Regions from separate parts of the Paraburkholderia sp. Ac-20342 genome, predicted to be linked through region 2. Evidence: predicted binding sites of a transcription regulator. Region 2 holds the regulator's gene; the other holds the start of a gene.
The links. Region 2 encodes LexA, which represses DNA repair genes until DNA is damaged. Its sites were predicted from a motif close to ACTGTATNNNNATACAGT; they were not measured.
Positions count from the first base shown of each region.

Region 1: the regulator LexA is predicted to act here: its motif matches at 1,942-1,959, upstream of G3N58_RS16870 (PA0069 family radical SAM protein).

Region 1 covers NZ_JAAGPQ010000036.1:25,950-33,806, reverse strand. Annotated here, with positions in the region: gene G3N58_RS16880 (D-amino acid dehydrogenase) at 1-1,154, opposite strand, end outside; gene G3N58_RS16875 (Lrp/AsnC ligand binding domain-containing protein) at 1,347-1,835, shown strand; gene G3N58_RS16870 (PA0069 family radical SAM protein) at 2,019-3,164, shown strand; gene G3N58_RS16865 (TM2 domain-containing protein) at 3,194-3,661, opposite strand; gene G3N58_RS16860 (PQQ-dependent sugar dehydrogenase) at 3,954-5,063, opposite strand; gene rpsP (30S ribosomal protein S16) at 5,310-5,564, shown strand; gene rimM (ribosome maturation factor RimM) at 5,699-6,406, shown strand; gene trmD (tRNA (guanosine(37)-N1)-methyltransferase TrmD) at 6,420-7,199, shown strand; gene rplS (50S ribosomal protein L19) at 7,365-7,751, shown strand; gene G3N58_RS16835 (CoA pyrophosphatase) at 7,841-7,857, shown strand, end outside.
Region 2 covers NZ_JAAGPQ010000032.1:54,906-62,762, forward strand. Annotated here, with positions in the region: gene G3N58_RS15365 (hypothetical protein) at 398-820, shown strand; gene G3N58_RS15370 (ABC transporter permease) at 977-1,804, opposite strand; gene nodI (nodulation factor ABC transporter ATP-binding protein NodI) at 2,007-2,921, opposite strand; gene G3N58_RS15380 (universal stress protein) at 3,322-3,786, shown strand; gene G3N58_RS15385 (hypothetical protein) at 3,828-3,974, opposite strand; gene G3N58_RS15390 (DUF2939 domain-containing protein) at 4,091-4,708, opposite strand; gene G3N58_RS15395 (hypothetical protein) at 4,850-5,194, opposite strand; gene lexA (transcriptional repressor LexA) at 5,282-5,932, opposite strand; gene G3N58_RS15405 (sulfate ABC transporter substrate-binding protein) at 6,245-7,291, shown strand; gene cysT (sulfate ABC transporter permease subunit CysT) at 7,431-7,857, shown strand, end outside.

The sequences.
Region 1 (7,857 bases), on a different contig from region 2:
GTCCAGCCGAGCGTGCCATGCCCCGTGTTCAGGAACAGGTTCGGCACCGGCGTGCGGCCGACGATCGGCGTGCCGTCCGGCGTCATCGGCCGCAGACCGGTCCAGAAGGTCGCCTTCGACGTATCGCCGCCGCCCGGGAACAGGTCGTTCACGCACAGTTCGAGCGTTTCGCGGCGCGCCTGGCGCAGCGATTTGTCGAAGCCGACGATCTCGGCCATGCCGCCGACGCGAATCCGGTCGTCGAAGCGCGTGATCGCGATCTTGTAGGTCTCGTCGAGCACCGTCGACACCGGCGCGGCCGCCGCATCGACGATCGGCGCGGTGATCGAGTAACCCTTCAGCGGATAGACCGGAATCTTCACGATGCCGTCGAGGAAGCGCGTCGAGTACGAGCCGAGCGCGACCACGAACGAATCCGCACGCACCAGTTCGCCGCCGCATTGCACGCCGGCGATGCGGCCGCCCGCCATCGCGAGCGCGTCGATCGGCGTGTTGTAGCGGAACTTGACGCCGAGTTCTTCGGCGAGCGCGGCCAGGCGCGTCGTGAACATCTGGCAGTCGCCGGTTTCGTCGCCGGGCAGACGCAGGCCGCCCGTGAGCTTGTGCGATACCGCGGCGAGCGCCGGTTCGGCCTGTGCGAGTTCGGCCGCCGACAGCAGTTCGTACGGCACATTGGCGTCCTGCAGCACGGCGATGTCTTTCGCGGCGCCGTCGAACTGCTGCTGCGTGCGGAACACCTGCAGCGTGCCGCCGGTGCGGCCTTCGTAGCGGATACCGGTGTCGGCGCGCAGCGCCTGTAGACAATCGCGGCTGTATTCGGCGAGGCGCACCATGCGGCTCTTGTTCGCCGCGTAGCGCGACGCCGTGCAGTTTTGCAGCATCTGCCACATCCATTGCAGCTGGAACGCCGTGCCGTCGAGACGGATCGCGAGCGGCGCATGCTTCTGGAACATCCACTTGACGGCCTTCAGCGGCACGCCCGGCGCAGCCCACGGCGACGCATAGCCCGGCGAGATCTGGCCCGCGTTGGCGAAACTGGTTTCGAGCGCCGGGCCGGCCTCGCGGTCGATGACGGTCACCTCGTGACCCGCGCGCGCAAGATAGTACGCACTCGTCACGCCGACCACGCCACTGCCCAAAACGACGACTCGCATAGCTGCTCCAGATATTTCAGAAGGGTGAGTAGGGCGGTGGCGTTCGCCGGCGGTGTCGAGTTGGCTCGATTCACGTTCGACTCGTCAGTGCTAACCCGAGGTGTAACGCGGTTTGCCCAGTGTTAACCGCTATACTATTAACAGCCCGTCAGGTTTTGTTATCGTATTTTCATCATTTTCAGAAAAAACATCATGCGTACACAGCGCCAGCCCGTGCGGGCCCTCGACAAGCTCGATCACAAGATCCTGCGGCTCCTGCAGCAGGACGGCCGGATGGCGATGAAGGACCTCGCGGAGCAGGTCGGGCTGTCGGTGACGCCGTGCATCGAGCGCGTCAAGCGCATGGAGCGCGACGGCGTGATCATGGGCTACCACGCGCGCGTGAACCCCGCCGAGCTGGGCGCGGCGCTGCTCGTGTTCGTCGAGATCACGCTCGACCACAAGAGCGGCAACATGTTCGACCAGTTCCGGCGCGAGGTGCAGAAGATCCCCGAGGTACTCGAGTGCCATCTCGTCTCGGGCGACTTCGATTATCTGATCAAGGCGCGCATTGGCGAGATGGCCGACTACCGTAAGCTGCTCGGCGACATCCTGCTGCAGCTGCCGGGCGCGGTGCAGTCGAAGAGCTATGTGGTGATGGAGGAGATCAAGGAGACGCTGACGATCGCGGTGGGCGAGTAGCGGCTCCTAGGCGGCACAAGAGGGAATAAAGGCGCAAGGGCGCGCGGCGGCGGCTTCAGCGCCCAGTTCGCGGGCGTGGAAACAACGCTCGACAAACGGCGTAAACACTGTATATTTATACAGGTATTTTGCGCCGTTTTTTTGTTTGGACGTGCGTTTGTGTAGCTCTTGCTGTGGCCTGCCGTGACCGATCCCGACACCTCTTCCATTCCCGAATTTCCGATTGCGCCGCCTGCGTCTCGCAAGGGGCGCGGGGCGGTGACGAACCTGCAAGGCCGCTACGAAGTCGACCAGCGCGAAGCGGTCGACGACGGCTGGCTGCCGGGCGCCACGGAAGACGGCGAGCCGAGGGCGCTGCGCACGCAGGTGTTCGAGGAGCGCGCCAGGACCATCCTCACGCGCAATGCGTCGCCGGATATTCCGTTCGGCGTGTCGTTGAATCCGTATCGCGGCTGCGAGCATGGCTGCATCTATTGCTTTGCGCGGCCGACGCACAGTTATCTGGGACTGTCGCCGGGGCTCGACTTCGAAAGCCGTATCTACGCGAAGATCAATGCGCCGGAATTGCTCGAACGCGAGCTGTCGAAGAAGTCCTATGTGCCGGAGCCGATCGCGCTCGGCGTGGCCACCGACGCATGGCAGCCGGCCGAACGCGACTTGCGCCTGACGCGCCGTGTGATCGAAGTGCTCAGCGAACGCAGCCAGCCGTTCGCGGCGATCACCAAGTCGTCGCTGATCGAGCGCGACATCGATCTGCTCGCGCCGATGGCCGCGCGCGGGCAATTCATGGCGGCGATCACGATCACCACGCTCGATGCCGACATCGCGCGCACGCTCGAACCGCGCGCGGCCACGCCGTCGCGCCGTCTGCGCGCTATCCGTACGCTGAGCGAGGCCGGTATTCCGGTGGGTGTCAGCATTGCGCCGGTCATCCCGTTCGTCACCGAACCGGACATGGAGCGCGTGCTCGAAGCCTGCGCGCAAGCCGGTGCCAGCAACGCGAGCTATATCGTGCTGCGTTTGCCGTGGGAAGTCGCGCCGCTCTTCAAGGATTGGCTGAGCGCGCATTTTCCCGACCGGGCCGAGCGGGTCATGAGCCGCGTGCGCGACATGCGCGGCGGCAAAGACTACGACTCGTCGTTTTCGACGCGCATGAAAGGAGAGGGTTTATGGGCGGACATGCTCAAGCAGCGTTTTCACCAGACCGTGCGCCGTTTGGGGCTGAACGGGCGCGACCGGGGCATTCTCGACATGTCGCACTTCCGGCGGGGCGAGCCATCGCGTGAGCGGGAAGCGTCACGCGACAATCCGCAATTGAGGCTGTTTTAGCGCGGTGTCTGGAACCCGCCCGCTGGCCGTTACTGCGAGAGCGCCTTGGCCGCTTCCACCTGACTCTCGAAGTAGGTCTGGAACGAGACGGCGAGGCCGGTCATCAGCAGGAACGCGCCGATCAGCAGCGAAAAGATGACGATGAAAATGACCGTCCAGCCGGAGCGGCTTTTGCGTTGGGTGTGGGCGTTGAACTGCGCGTCCCATTTCTGATCCGGACGCAGCCCGTAGACGAGCGCGGCAAGAAACGCGGCGAAAAGCGAAATGGCGCCGGTGGTCGCGAGCACCCAGCCGAGTATCGAAGCGCGCTCGGTGGCGATCAGCAACATCACGCCGGGAATGCCGATCAGCGTGCCGATCAGATGCGCCCAGCCGTAAATGTCCCGGGTGCCGTACAGATAGAAGCGATGGGCGCCGAGGCTACCGAAAAGGAACGCGAGCGCGGCGGTAATGGTCTTGGATCTGAAGCGCGGGGAAGTCGAGGCAGCGGTGGACATGGACGCGTGGGCAGAATGACGGGCGGTCGAAAGGAGCGGCAGGAGCGGCGCGCCGCATGGCGCGGACCGACGCGCATTCTACGCCTGCCGCGCGCGGGAGGTCACATTGCGACTAGGCGTGGGGCTGAAGGCGGGTAGGGAGCCGGCCGTGAGGGCTGAACGTTTGTGTAAGGGTGTTTGCGGCAACGCAGACGTCTCGTGCGGACGGATTTTCTTCGGCGCGGCCCGCAGGTTTGGCGGGTGCTGCAGAGGGGCTGCCCTCGGGGTTGTCGGGCAAGCCTGCGAACGATCGCTAAGGCGCCGAATACGTCACGCGATAGATCGCGCCGGCGTAATCGTCGCTGATCAGCAGCGAGCCGTCGGGCAGCGGCAGCACGTCGGCGGGACGGCCCCAGACGGTTTCGCCCGGTTGTAGCCAGCCTTCGGCAAAGACTTCCTGGCGCGCGTTGCCGCCGTCCGGATCGGCGATCACGCGCACGACGCGGTAGCCGGACTTCTTGCTGCGATTCCAGGAGCCGTGTTCGGCGATGAAAATGTTGTTGCGGTAGTCGGCCGGAAACATCGCGCCGTCGTAAAAACGCATGCCGAGCGCGGCTACGTGCGCGCCGAGCTTGGCGACGGGCGGTGTGAACTCGCTGCACGCGTGGTCCTTACCGAATTCGGGGTCGGGCGTGTCGCCGCCGTGACAGTAGGGAAAGCCGAAATTCATCCCGAGCCGCGGCGCGCGGCTCAGCTTATCGCTCGGGATGTCGTCGCCGAGCAGGTCGCGGCCGTTGTCGGTGAACCACAGTTCGTGCGTGACGGGGTGCCACGCGAAGCCGACCGAATTGCGTATGCCGCGCGCCACGACTTCATAGTGGTTGCCGTCGGGGTCCATGCGGCCGATCAGGGCGAACCGGTTCGGGTCCCTGTCGCAGATGTTGCACGGCGCGCCTTGCGGCACGTAGAGCTTGCCGTCCGGGCCGAACGCGATGAATTTCCAGCCGTGATGCGTTTCCGTGGGCAGCTTGTCGGTGACGATGACGGGCTTTGGCGGATTGCCGAGATGGGAGTCGATCGCATCGAAGCGCACGATCTTCGACACGGCGGATACATACAGCGCGCCGTCGTGCCATGCGACGCCAGCCGGCATCTGCAGGCCGGAAGCGATGATGTGGCGGCCCGTCACGCGGCCGTTGCGCAGTTCGAGCGCGTAGACGTGCCCGTCGAGACTGCCGACATAAAGAATGCCCTTCGGCGAGAGCGTCATTGCGCGTGCGCTCGGCACTTCATCCGACAATACTTCGATGTGAAAGCCCCGCGGCAGTCTGATTTTCTCGATGGGCAGCGAGGCCGCCGCTGTCAGTGTCTGTGTGGCGAGCACGGCTGTGGCTGCGAGGCGCGGAATCCGGCTGCGCGCCATGCGGGCAAGCCCCGTCAAGCGTGCCAGAAAGAGAAAAAAAGCGGGCAGAAACGGAGTGGGCTGCGGGCGTTTCACGGGCGATCCTTCAGGTATTTCGGGCATTTGGGCGGGTTCGCGAGCCCGCGATGGGGGGCCGGCGCAGCCGCATTGCTCAGTTTATCCCGGTAAGTGTTTGTTATGGCGTCGGTTTCCCGCTATAATCGCGTGTTTCAGTCGTTCCGCACCCCGGTTTTCAAGGATTCTAATATGGTCATCATCCGCTTGGCTCGTGGCGGCTCCAAGAAGCGCCCGTTCTACAACATCGTCGCTACCGACTCGCGCAGCCGTCGTGACGGCCGCTTCATCGAGCGCGTCGGCTTCTACAACCCGGTCGCTACGAAGGGCGAGTCCCTGCGTATCGCTCAGGACCGCCTCACGTACTGGCAAGGCGTTGGCGCGCAACTGTCGCCGACCGTCGAGCGCCTCGTGAAGGAAGCGCAAAAGGCGCAGCCGGCTGCCTGATATGGCGGTCCGCATGCGTATCGTCGTCGGTTCGGCCGGCGGCTCGCGCAGCTTGCGTGGGCAGTCCGATACGTACATTGTTTTACTGAAGCAGACGGCGAAGTCGTCTTCGAGGCTATCTCCGGGTTTATCTCATGTCTGAGCGTGATTCCGGCAGTTCTGGTCGCGCAAAGGCGTCTGGTCAGGCGTCGTTCGGTGCATTCGTCCGCAAGCCGGTCGAGCGGGCCGAAGACAAGGCGAAAGCCAGTGCGGCAAGTAGCGCTTCCGCAGCCGCTGAAATGCGCGCGGAAACGCTGGCAAGCTGGCCGGCCGATGCGGTCGAAGTCGGCGCAATCGTTGACGCTTACGGCCTCAAAGGCTGGGTCAAGGTGTCCGCCCACGCGGATGCCGGGCGGGGTGGCGACGCCCTGTTGAGCGCCAGACGCTGGTGGCTGCTCAGAGGCGACGAGCGCAGGTCCGCACCGGCCTTGCAGGCCAGGACTCATAGCGACAGCGTGGTGGCCCATCTGGGCGGCACCGCCGACCGCGACGAGGCATTCGCATTGCGTGGTTTTCGCGTGTACCTCAGCCGCAGCGAATTTCCGGCTCTCGAAGCCGACGAATTCTACTGGGTCGATCTGATCGGACTCACTGTGGTGAACCTCGCCGGGTTTGAACTCGGCAGGGTTGCAGGCATGATCGACAACGGTGCGCAGTCGGTGCTGCGTATCGAATATCCGGCTACCGACAAAAGCGGCAAGCCGGTCGCAGACGAGCGCTTGATCCCGTTCGTCGGCGTCTATGTCAAAACGGTGGACCAGGCCGCGAAGCAGATCGTCGTCGACTGGGAAGCCGATTATTGAAATCTTTCGTTGAATGGAGAGAGCGGTGCAGTTCGATGTCGTGACGCTCTTTCCGGAAATGTTCCGCGCGCTGACCGACTGGGGCATCACCAGCCGGGCCGCGAAGCAGGAGCGCTATGGGTTGCGTACGTGGAATCCACGCGATTTCACGACCGACAACTACCGCACGATCGACGATCGCCCGTACGGCGGCGGCCCCGGCATGGTGATGCTGGCCAAACCGCTCGAAGAGGCGATCGGCGCCGCGAAAGCGGCGCAGGCACAGCAGGGCATCGGCGCGCCGCGCGTCGTGATGATGTCGCCGCAAGGCGCGACGCTCGATCACGAGCGCGTCATGAAGTTCGCGGCCGAACCCGGTCTGATACTGTTGTGCGGGCGCTATGAAGCGATCGATCAGCGTCTGCTCGATCGTGTCGTCGACGAGGAAGTCAGTCTTGGCGACTTCGTGCTGTCGGGCGGCGAGTTGCCCGCGATGGCGTTGATGGATGCGGTCGTGCGTCAGTTGCCCGGCGTGCTCAACGATTCGCAGTCGGCGGTGCAGGACAGCTTCGTCGACGTGCTGCTCGATTGTCCGCACTACACGCGGCCCGAGGAATACGAGGGTGTGCGGGTGCCCGATGTGCTGCTCGGCGGCCATCATGCGGAAATCGAGGCGTGGCGGCGGCGCGAAGCGTTGCGCAACACGCTGAACAAACGGCCCGATCTGATCGTGAAGGCCAGAAAGAATAAAATGCTAAGCCGTGCCGACGAGGCATGGCTCGCAAGTCTCGCGAAGGAAGAGCCGAAGGCCTGAGGCCCCGGTCTTTCGAGCGGGTATAGGCGGTGCCGTTCATGCGTGGGCGGTGCCAGATGTGAACCCATCCTCTATCGGGGCCGTCGTCGAGCGCAGTGGGGCAACCCACGGGAAACCAGCGCAAGGCAGGTACGAACGCCGACAAGATGGATCTAGGAGTCAGTGATGAATCTGATTGCAAAACTCGAGCAGGAAGAAATCGCGCGCGTTCTCGGCGAAAAGACCATTCCCGATTTTGGTCCGGGCGATACGGTCATCGTTAGCGTGAACGTGGTTGAAGGCACGCGTAAGCGTGTGCAGGCTTACGAAGGCGTCGTGATCGCCAAGCGTAACCGTGGTCTGAATTCGTCGTTCATCGTCCGCAAGATTTCGTCGGGCGAAGGCGTCGAGCGTACGTTCCAGACGTACTCGCCGCTGCTGGCAAGCATCGTCGTGAAGCGTCGCGGCGACGTGCGTCGTGCGAAGCTGTACTATCTGCGCGAGCGTTCGGGCAAGTCGGCTCGAATCAAGGAAAAGCTGGTCTCGAAAGACCGCGCTGCTTCCGAAGCGTAAATGCTGTAAGAAAAAGCACCCCTCGCGGGTGCTTTTTTGTTGGCCAGGTCAAAATAGCGGTATCCCCACCTGCTGATCAGAGAGACCCGTTGATCCGCCCTGTCTT
Region 2 (7,857 bases):
CGGGGTGGGCTGGATGGCTCGGGAGGCTGACGAGATCGTCATGCGTGTCATGCCCTGTCATTGAGAGCGATTCTAGAAGCCGGGCTTTTTTGTCACAATGGCCGCATGGCCATGTGCGACACCCAACGGCAAATGTTCTCCAGGATGCCGAATCACGGCCTACACTGTGGTGGACAGCGGCATCCCTCGACAATGCATTGCGTAAAAGGTCACGAAAAACGGCGCAGAGATAACTCAGGAAGCTCGCGGAAGAACCACGCAGAGGCAGCACGGTAACGCCGTCCGCCCGCGATGCTGCAATGCACATCGACGGCGGATATCGACCCGGACAAGAAGCGCGCACCCTCATCGGTACGAGGCGTTCGCTCACAACAGAGCAATAGGACCAGGACATCGAATGGCGCAGCAAAAAACCAATCCCAAACTCGAACAGGCGCTGACGCGCGGCGATCTGGCGATCCGTCAGGCGAACTCGGCACGCGCAACCGCGTTGTTGCGCGCGCTGGCCAAGATGATCGTCGATGCGTCGGCGACCATCGGCGTGGAAGCCTTCACGTTGATCCACGACGGCGACAGGATCTACGATCCCGCCGATGGTTTGTGGCCGCAGGCATTGCTGATTTCGCTCGACGGTCCGGTCGAGGATACCGATCCCGACGAAGTGCGCACGGTGCGGCTTATCGCCGACGATCCGGGCACGGTGTTCCGCGTCGAGTGGCAGCGCGCCGACGGCAAGATCGGACGTCATGAGGGAGGACCGTTCGCGACGGTCGCGTTTATCTCGGACGTCGATATTCCGTGGACCGATGACGAGGATTGATCGGGAGCCAGACTGAGGCGCGGGAGCGCTGCGGTTCAACCCCGCGCGCGGACAGCATCGCGCGTGCCCGATGCCTTGCACGGGTGGCTCACGTTTCTTGCCTGGCGTGACGTGCAGGGTTCCACGGAGTGGGGGCCGCGGCTTGCCGCACTCGGCCTACTTCATCATCCTGCGGCGAAACAGAATCGCGGCTACGACGAAGCCACCCACCGCATACGCGGCCAGCACGCCCGCGTGCCACAGCGCGTGAGCGACCGGCCGCCCGAGCATGACCGGGCGCATCAGTTCGACCGCATGCGCGAGCGGCAACGCGCCGGTCGCGGCCTGCGCGGCGGCAGGCAGTTGCGAGGTCGGAAAGAACACGCCCGAGAGCAGCAGCATCGGCGTGAGCACGAGCGTCTGATAGAACATGAAAAAGTCGTACGACGGCGCGAGTGCCGTCACGATCATCGCGATGCTGGCGAAGGCGAGACCGGCCAGCACGATGACCGGCAAGCCGAGCAACATCGATGGAAAGCTCGCGTAGCCGAGCACGCCGGCCACGAGCATGATCGCGGCGCCCGACAGCATCGACTTGCTGGCTGCCCAGATCACCTCGCCGAGCACGATATCGCCGAGCGTGAGCGGCGTGTGCATGATCGCTTCCCACGTGCGCTGCACGTGCATGCGCGAAAAGCCCGAATACATCGACTCGAAACTCGCCGACATCATCACGCTCGAGGCAACCGTGCCCGCCGCGAGAAACGCGATGTACGAGACGCCGTCGACGTGCCCGACCATCAGCCCGAGTCCGAGGCCGAGCCCGAACAGATAGATCATCGGGTCGGCGAGATTGCCGAACATCGACGCAAGCGCGAGCTTCTTCCAGACCAGATAGTTGCGGCGCCACACCGCGATCCAGTTCACGGCGTTGGCGGGGAAAGCGGCGAACGGTTCCTGTGCCGAAGGCGTGCCGCCGTGGGTTTCGTAGGTGCGTGCGTCCATGAGGTGTCTCGGGTTGTTCTCGCGTGCCCGGGGTTTGCCGGGTGCCTGCCTTGTGCCTGGTCCGTGCCTGCTTTGCGCGATTTTCTCGGTGGCGTCCCTTGTTTGCGGTTCCTGTCCGGTTGCCGCATCTATTGTGCGACGTCGCGGCTGCTTATGCCTTGCGTGCCGGGCATGTTTCGACGCCTCGTTTCGATGCGCGTTCTCAATCCTGCATCTCGCGGCCCGTGAGCCGCAAAAACACGTCTTCGAGATTCGCCGGCCGATGCAGATAGCGCAGATCGGCGCGCTGCTTGAGCCGCGCATGCACAGGCTGCGCGTCGTTCACGTAGCAGAACAGGGTTTCGCCGCTGATCTCGGTTCGCTCGGCGAGCGGCGCGAGTTCGTCGCGCAACGCAAGCGGGTCGGGGCCGTAGATCTCGATCACGTCGCAGCCGATCTCGGAAGCGATCAACTCGCTCGGCGCGCCCTCGGCGATCTTGCGTCCTTCCTCGATCACGCAGAGCCGATGACATAGCCGCTCGGCTTCTTCCATGAAGTGCGTGGTCAGCAGGATGGTTTTGCCGCGCGCGAGCAGCGAGCGCAACCGCTCCCAGATCAGATGCCGCGCCTGCGGATCGAGCCCGGTGGTCGGCTCGTCCATGATCAGCACGTCGGGGTCGTTGATGAGCGCACGCGCAAGCGTGAGGCGCCGCTTCATGCCGCCCGACAGTTCGCTCACGCGTGCGTCCGCCTTGCTTTCGAGCCGCGCGAATTCGAGCAGTCCGGGCACGGCCGCGCGGCATTGCGCGGCGCTCAAGCCAAAGTAGCGGCCGAACACGAGCAGGTTTTCGCGCACCGTGAAATCGGGATCGAGGTTGTCGAACTGCGGCACCACGCCGACGCGCGCCCGCGCCACGCGCGCACGGCCCGGAATCGGCTCGCCGCACAGGCGGATTTCGCCGGCATCGGGCGACGCGATGCCGAGCAGCATGCGCAAGGTCGTGGTCTTGCCCGCGCCGTTGGGGCCGAGCAGGCCGAAGCATTCGCCCGCATTGACATGGAACGACAATCCATCGACGACCGTTTTTTCGCCGTAGCTTTTCCTGACCTGATGGAATTCGATAGGGGCGGCAGGCATGGATCGATGAAGGCTCCGGAAGAACACGCTACGGCAGGCAATGGACGCGGTGCGCGCGGATGGCCGCAACGGCTACGAAAGCAGTCCATTCTAGGGCATTGTCGAGCGAAGACGCCTGCAGCCCTGTTGGGCGTAGACGCGTGTTGGACATCCTTCAGGCACCTATCGTGCTGGGGAATCGATGCTCGGGGGCGACGCTGAACGGAGCGTCGCCACGCCACGCGATATTTTTTGCGCTGCCATATTTGCGTGCAAAACCGGGCCGATGCCGCCGCAACGTCCGTGCGGCCTGCATTAACCTGTAGCGACTACGCACTTAGCGTTTTCCATCTCTTGCAAGCTGAATTGCGGCGCACCATGATTGACTCAGACCGCGCTTTCCGCGCGAAGGGAGAAAATGATGGCGAGCTACCAGAAAATCCTGTTGTGCTACGACGGCTCGCGCGAAGGCCGTAAAGCCCTGCGTTGCGGCGCCGATCTGGCGTTGGACCTGAAGGCGGAAACGCATTTGCTGTCGGTGGTCGACATGCGTTCCAGCATCGCGCAAAGCGCGGGCCTGTTGACCGACGTGGCCTGTGGCAGCTTCGAAAAAACCGCCCGCGAGATTCTGCAGGAGGGCGTGAACTGGCTGACCGAGCGCGGCGTGAACGCACAAGGGCATTTCGCGTTCGGCCATCCGATCGACGAGATCGCCAATCTCGCCAATGAGTTGCAGGTCGATCTCGTGGTGGTCGGTCATCGCTGCCGGACCGGCTTGTCGCGCTGGTGGATGGGCGCGGGTAATACGCCGCTGCTCGATCGCGTGTCGTGCAGCATTCTGGTCGCGTGTTCGTCGGTGCAGGAGCAACAGCAGGCCGCGGCCTGACGCGGTGATGTACCGATGAGCGTTGCCTGAGCAACGCTTGCTTATGCAAGATGAGGCACGATCACGCGCGGGATTTCGACATGGCGCGATCGTGCATGAGAGTTGACGCGTGCGGCTCGTTGCGTGCCGGTCTGAATGAGGGCTTGCACGAAGGTCTGAATGACGGCCTGAATAACGGCGAGCGCCATTGAAAGACCTCGATGCGGTATCGAACTGCGCCGGGTGTATCGAAACGCTTGTCGCATCCTGTCGAGTGGCCGGCTACGATAGCCGGCCACTCGTCCATTCAGATCAAACTTCCCATTCACTCGTTCAGATTGATCGCGGCGAGCTTCCACGTGATCAGACCTTCGCGGCGGAAGATGGCCGAATAATTCGCATTGCCTTCGCCGCGCCGGTACGTGATGACGAATTCATTGAGGCTGCGATAACCGGCCGTGCTTTGCCGCGCGGGCGGTGCCGCATTCGGTTGATTGGCGTTGTTTGCGGCGGGTGGCGCCGGCTGGCCTTCCGTGCTCGCGGCAGGCGGTGCCGCCGGCTGCTCGCCCGGGGTGCCGCGTGGCGGCATGCCGTTCAGCAGGGCCGCGACACCGTCTGGTGTCGCATAGGCATCGACGAGCGGACCGATCAACGTCACGCCGATCACCGCGCCAATCGTGGCTATCTTGTTACCGGCGTCCGCTTCGAGCCGGCGCGTCAGCATGTCGGCCACCTGCAGCTTGAGGCTGTCGCGTAACGCGGGAAAGTCGACGTATGAATTGACGGTTTGCACGTCTCGCGCATCGGCCGCGCGTTTGAGATTATTCACCGCGATATACGGCGACGCATAAATAAACCCTAGCGCGGCAATCACGATGACCACGATCAACGTGATAAGTAGTGGCCGGGTGGCACTGCCCTGGATGCGTTTCTGAACTCTCATCGGATCGGACTCTCCCGTCAGGTTGGGTCTAACGTGGACCACGGCGAGGACGAAACGATCCCAATACCACGCGAATACCTGAACACAGGAAGTACGCTCCGCGTTCATTCACAAATTATTCAGGACTCGCTCAGAATTTGCTCAGGACTCGAACACCGCGCCGTGCATATTGGCTTCGTCGGCTATGCAGCGATCGATCATACGGCATACGGCCTCGATCGTGCCGACCATGATTAATCGCGATGGCCCATGATAGACGCGCACCGGCGCGCGACGCGATGGCTCGGCCGTATTCAAGCCCGAATTCAGCGAGACGCGCGCGAATGCCGGCAACGACGACGGCAAGCCGGAGCTTGAAGCGGGCTCGTCGAACAGCGACGGCGTGTGCTCAGCGGGCGCTTCGATCAGTGGGCAGGGCGTGAGCTTGCGCAGATGGCGCAGACGGCCGAACTGGCGAAAAGGCAGCAGACGGGCAAGACGTTCCATGAGTCTCTCCAGGCGATGCGAGGTAAATGCAGCTTGGGTTGGACAAACCGGCGCGAGCGGTCCTGGCGGTACGGACGTACCAGCCAATCAGAACTCGCTCGGGCGGATCAGCCCTACGGCGATCCCTTCCAGCGCGAAATCCGCGCTGCCGGTTGCCACGAAGATGTTTTCGTAATCGGGGTTTTCCGCGATCAACTCAATGCCGTTCGAGCGGCGCTTCAGGCGCTTGACCGTGACGTCGTCTCCGAGCCGGGCAATGATGATCTGGCCGTCCTTCGCTTCGCTGCGCTTTTGCACCGCGAGCAGGTCGCCGTCGAGAATGCCCGCGTCGCGCATCGACAGGCCGCGCACCTTCAGCAGGTAGTCGGGCTTGCTCGAGAACAGCGCCGGGTCGCATGCGTAGTGCTGCGAGATATGTTCCTGCGCGAGGATCGGGCTACCCGCCGCGACCCGGCCGATGAGCGGCAGCGACAACTGCATGAGCCCCGCGTGCGGCAGCGTGAACTGGTGCGGCGCATCATCCTGCCCGGACAGCAGGCGGATGCCGCGCGAGGCGCCGGCCGCGAGCTCGATCACGCCCTTGCGGGCCAGCGCGCGCAGATGTTCTTCCGCCGAATTGGCTGAGCTGAAACCCAGTTCGGCCGCGATTTCGGCGCGGGTGGGCGGAAAGCCGGTGCGTTCGATCGCGCGGCGGATCAGATCGAAAACCTGCTGCTGTCGTGCGGTGAGTTTTGTCATGGCCACTGTATGTATGAACAGGTGACTGTATTTTTATACAGTATTCGGCGCATTTCAAGCTTTACTTTAAGTTCTCGAAACGGGGGACGTTCCGGCGTCGCTTTGGGGCGTCATCGCGGCTGTTTGGTCGTTACAGCGCCGCGCCCGTCTGTCGTTACCACTTTTGCGTATTAAAAAATGAAGAAACATTATTTTTAATGATGAAAGCGCTTCGATAGACTGGCTTCCGGGTTGGCGCTCATGTGCACGTGACCGCGACGCAAAACAACAGCAGATTCGCCAAGGCGGATCATCACGCGGAGAAAAGTTGACATGAACCATCGGCAGACGGGGCTTACGGGCAGGACGAAACGATTCATCGCGGCATTGGCCGTCGGCGCGGCGGGCGCGCTCGGCATGTTCGGCGCGAGCGGGGCGGCGCATGCCGACACGACGCTGCTCAATGTGTCCTACGACCCGACGCGCGAGCTGTATCAGGACATCAATCAGGCCTTCGGCAAGGAATGGAAGGCGAAGACCGGCGAGACGGTCAATTTCAGGCAGTCGCATGGCGGCTCCGGCGCACAGGCGCGCTCGGTGCTCGACGGCCTGCAGGCCGACGTCGTGACACTGGCGCTCGCTTACGACATCGACGCGCTCGCGAACAAGGGCCTCGTCGACAAAAACTGGCAGAAGCGCCTGCCCGACAATGCCTCGCCCTACACGTCGACGATCGTGTTCCTCGTGCGCAAGGGCAACCCGAAGCACATCAAGGACTGGGACGATCTCGTCAAGCCGGGCGTGTCGATCGTCACGCCGAATCCGAAAACCTCGGGCGGCGCGCGCTGGAACTACCTCGCCGCGTGGGCGTACGCCGAGCACCTGCCGGGCGGCAACGCGCAGACGGCGAAGGCGTTCGTCGGCAAGCTCTATAAAAACGCGGGCGTGCTCGATTCGGGCGCGCGCGGCGCGACCACGAGCTTCGTGCAGCGCGGGATCGGCGACGTGCTGATCGCCTGGGAAAACGAGGCGTTCCTGTCGCTGAAGGAATTCGGCCCGGACAAGTTCGAGATCGTCGTGCCGTCGGCGAGCATTCTTGCCGAGCCGCCGGTCGCGGTGGTCGACAAGGTCGTCGACAGGCATGGCACGCGCAAGCTCGCCGAGGCCTATCTGAACTTCCTCTATAGCGAAGAGGGCCAGGAGATCGGCGCGCGCAACTTCTATCGTCCGCGTTCGAACAAGGTGCCAGCCGAGCTGACCGCGAGGTTTCCGAAGCTGAAGCTCTACACGGTGGACGATTCGTTCGGCGGCTGGGCTAACGCGCAGAAGACCCATTTCGCGGACGGCGGCGTGTTCGATTCGATCTATCAGCCGCAGTAACAGCGGTTGCCGCCGCGCCTGAAAACGAGCGCGGCGGCAATGCCGCATCAGGCAGCATAAGACGACATAAGGCAACGCGCGGCGCGGCGGCGCGCGGGCCATCCGCCGCGCGAGCATCAACCCTGAACGAGTATCCAGCATGACCACGTTGACCTTTCGCAAGCCGAGCGCATTGCCCGGCTTCGGCCTGACACTCGGCATCACGGTGGCGTATTTGAGCCTCGTGGTGCTGATTCCGTTGGCATCGACGTTTCTGAAGACCTCGACGCTCGACTGGGACCAGTTCGTGCGCGCGGTCACCTCGCCGCGCGTGCTCGCGTCGTATCGGCTGACGTTCTTCTCGGCGCTCGGCGGCGCGCTCATCAACGCGGCGTTCGGCTTTCTCGTCGCGTGGGTGCTGGTGCGCTACACGTTTCCGTTCAAGCGCATCGTCGATGCGGTCGTCGATCTGCCGTTCGCGCTGCCGACCTCGGTGGCCGGCATTTCGCTCGCGGCGGTGTATGCGGGCAACGGCTGGATCGGCCAGTTTCTCGTGCCGCTCGGCATCAGGATCGCGTTCACGCCGG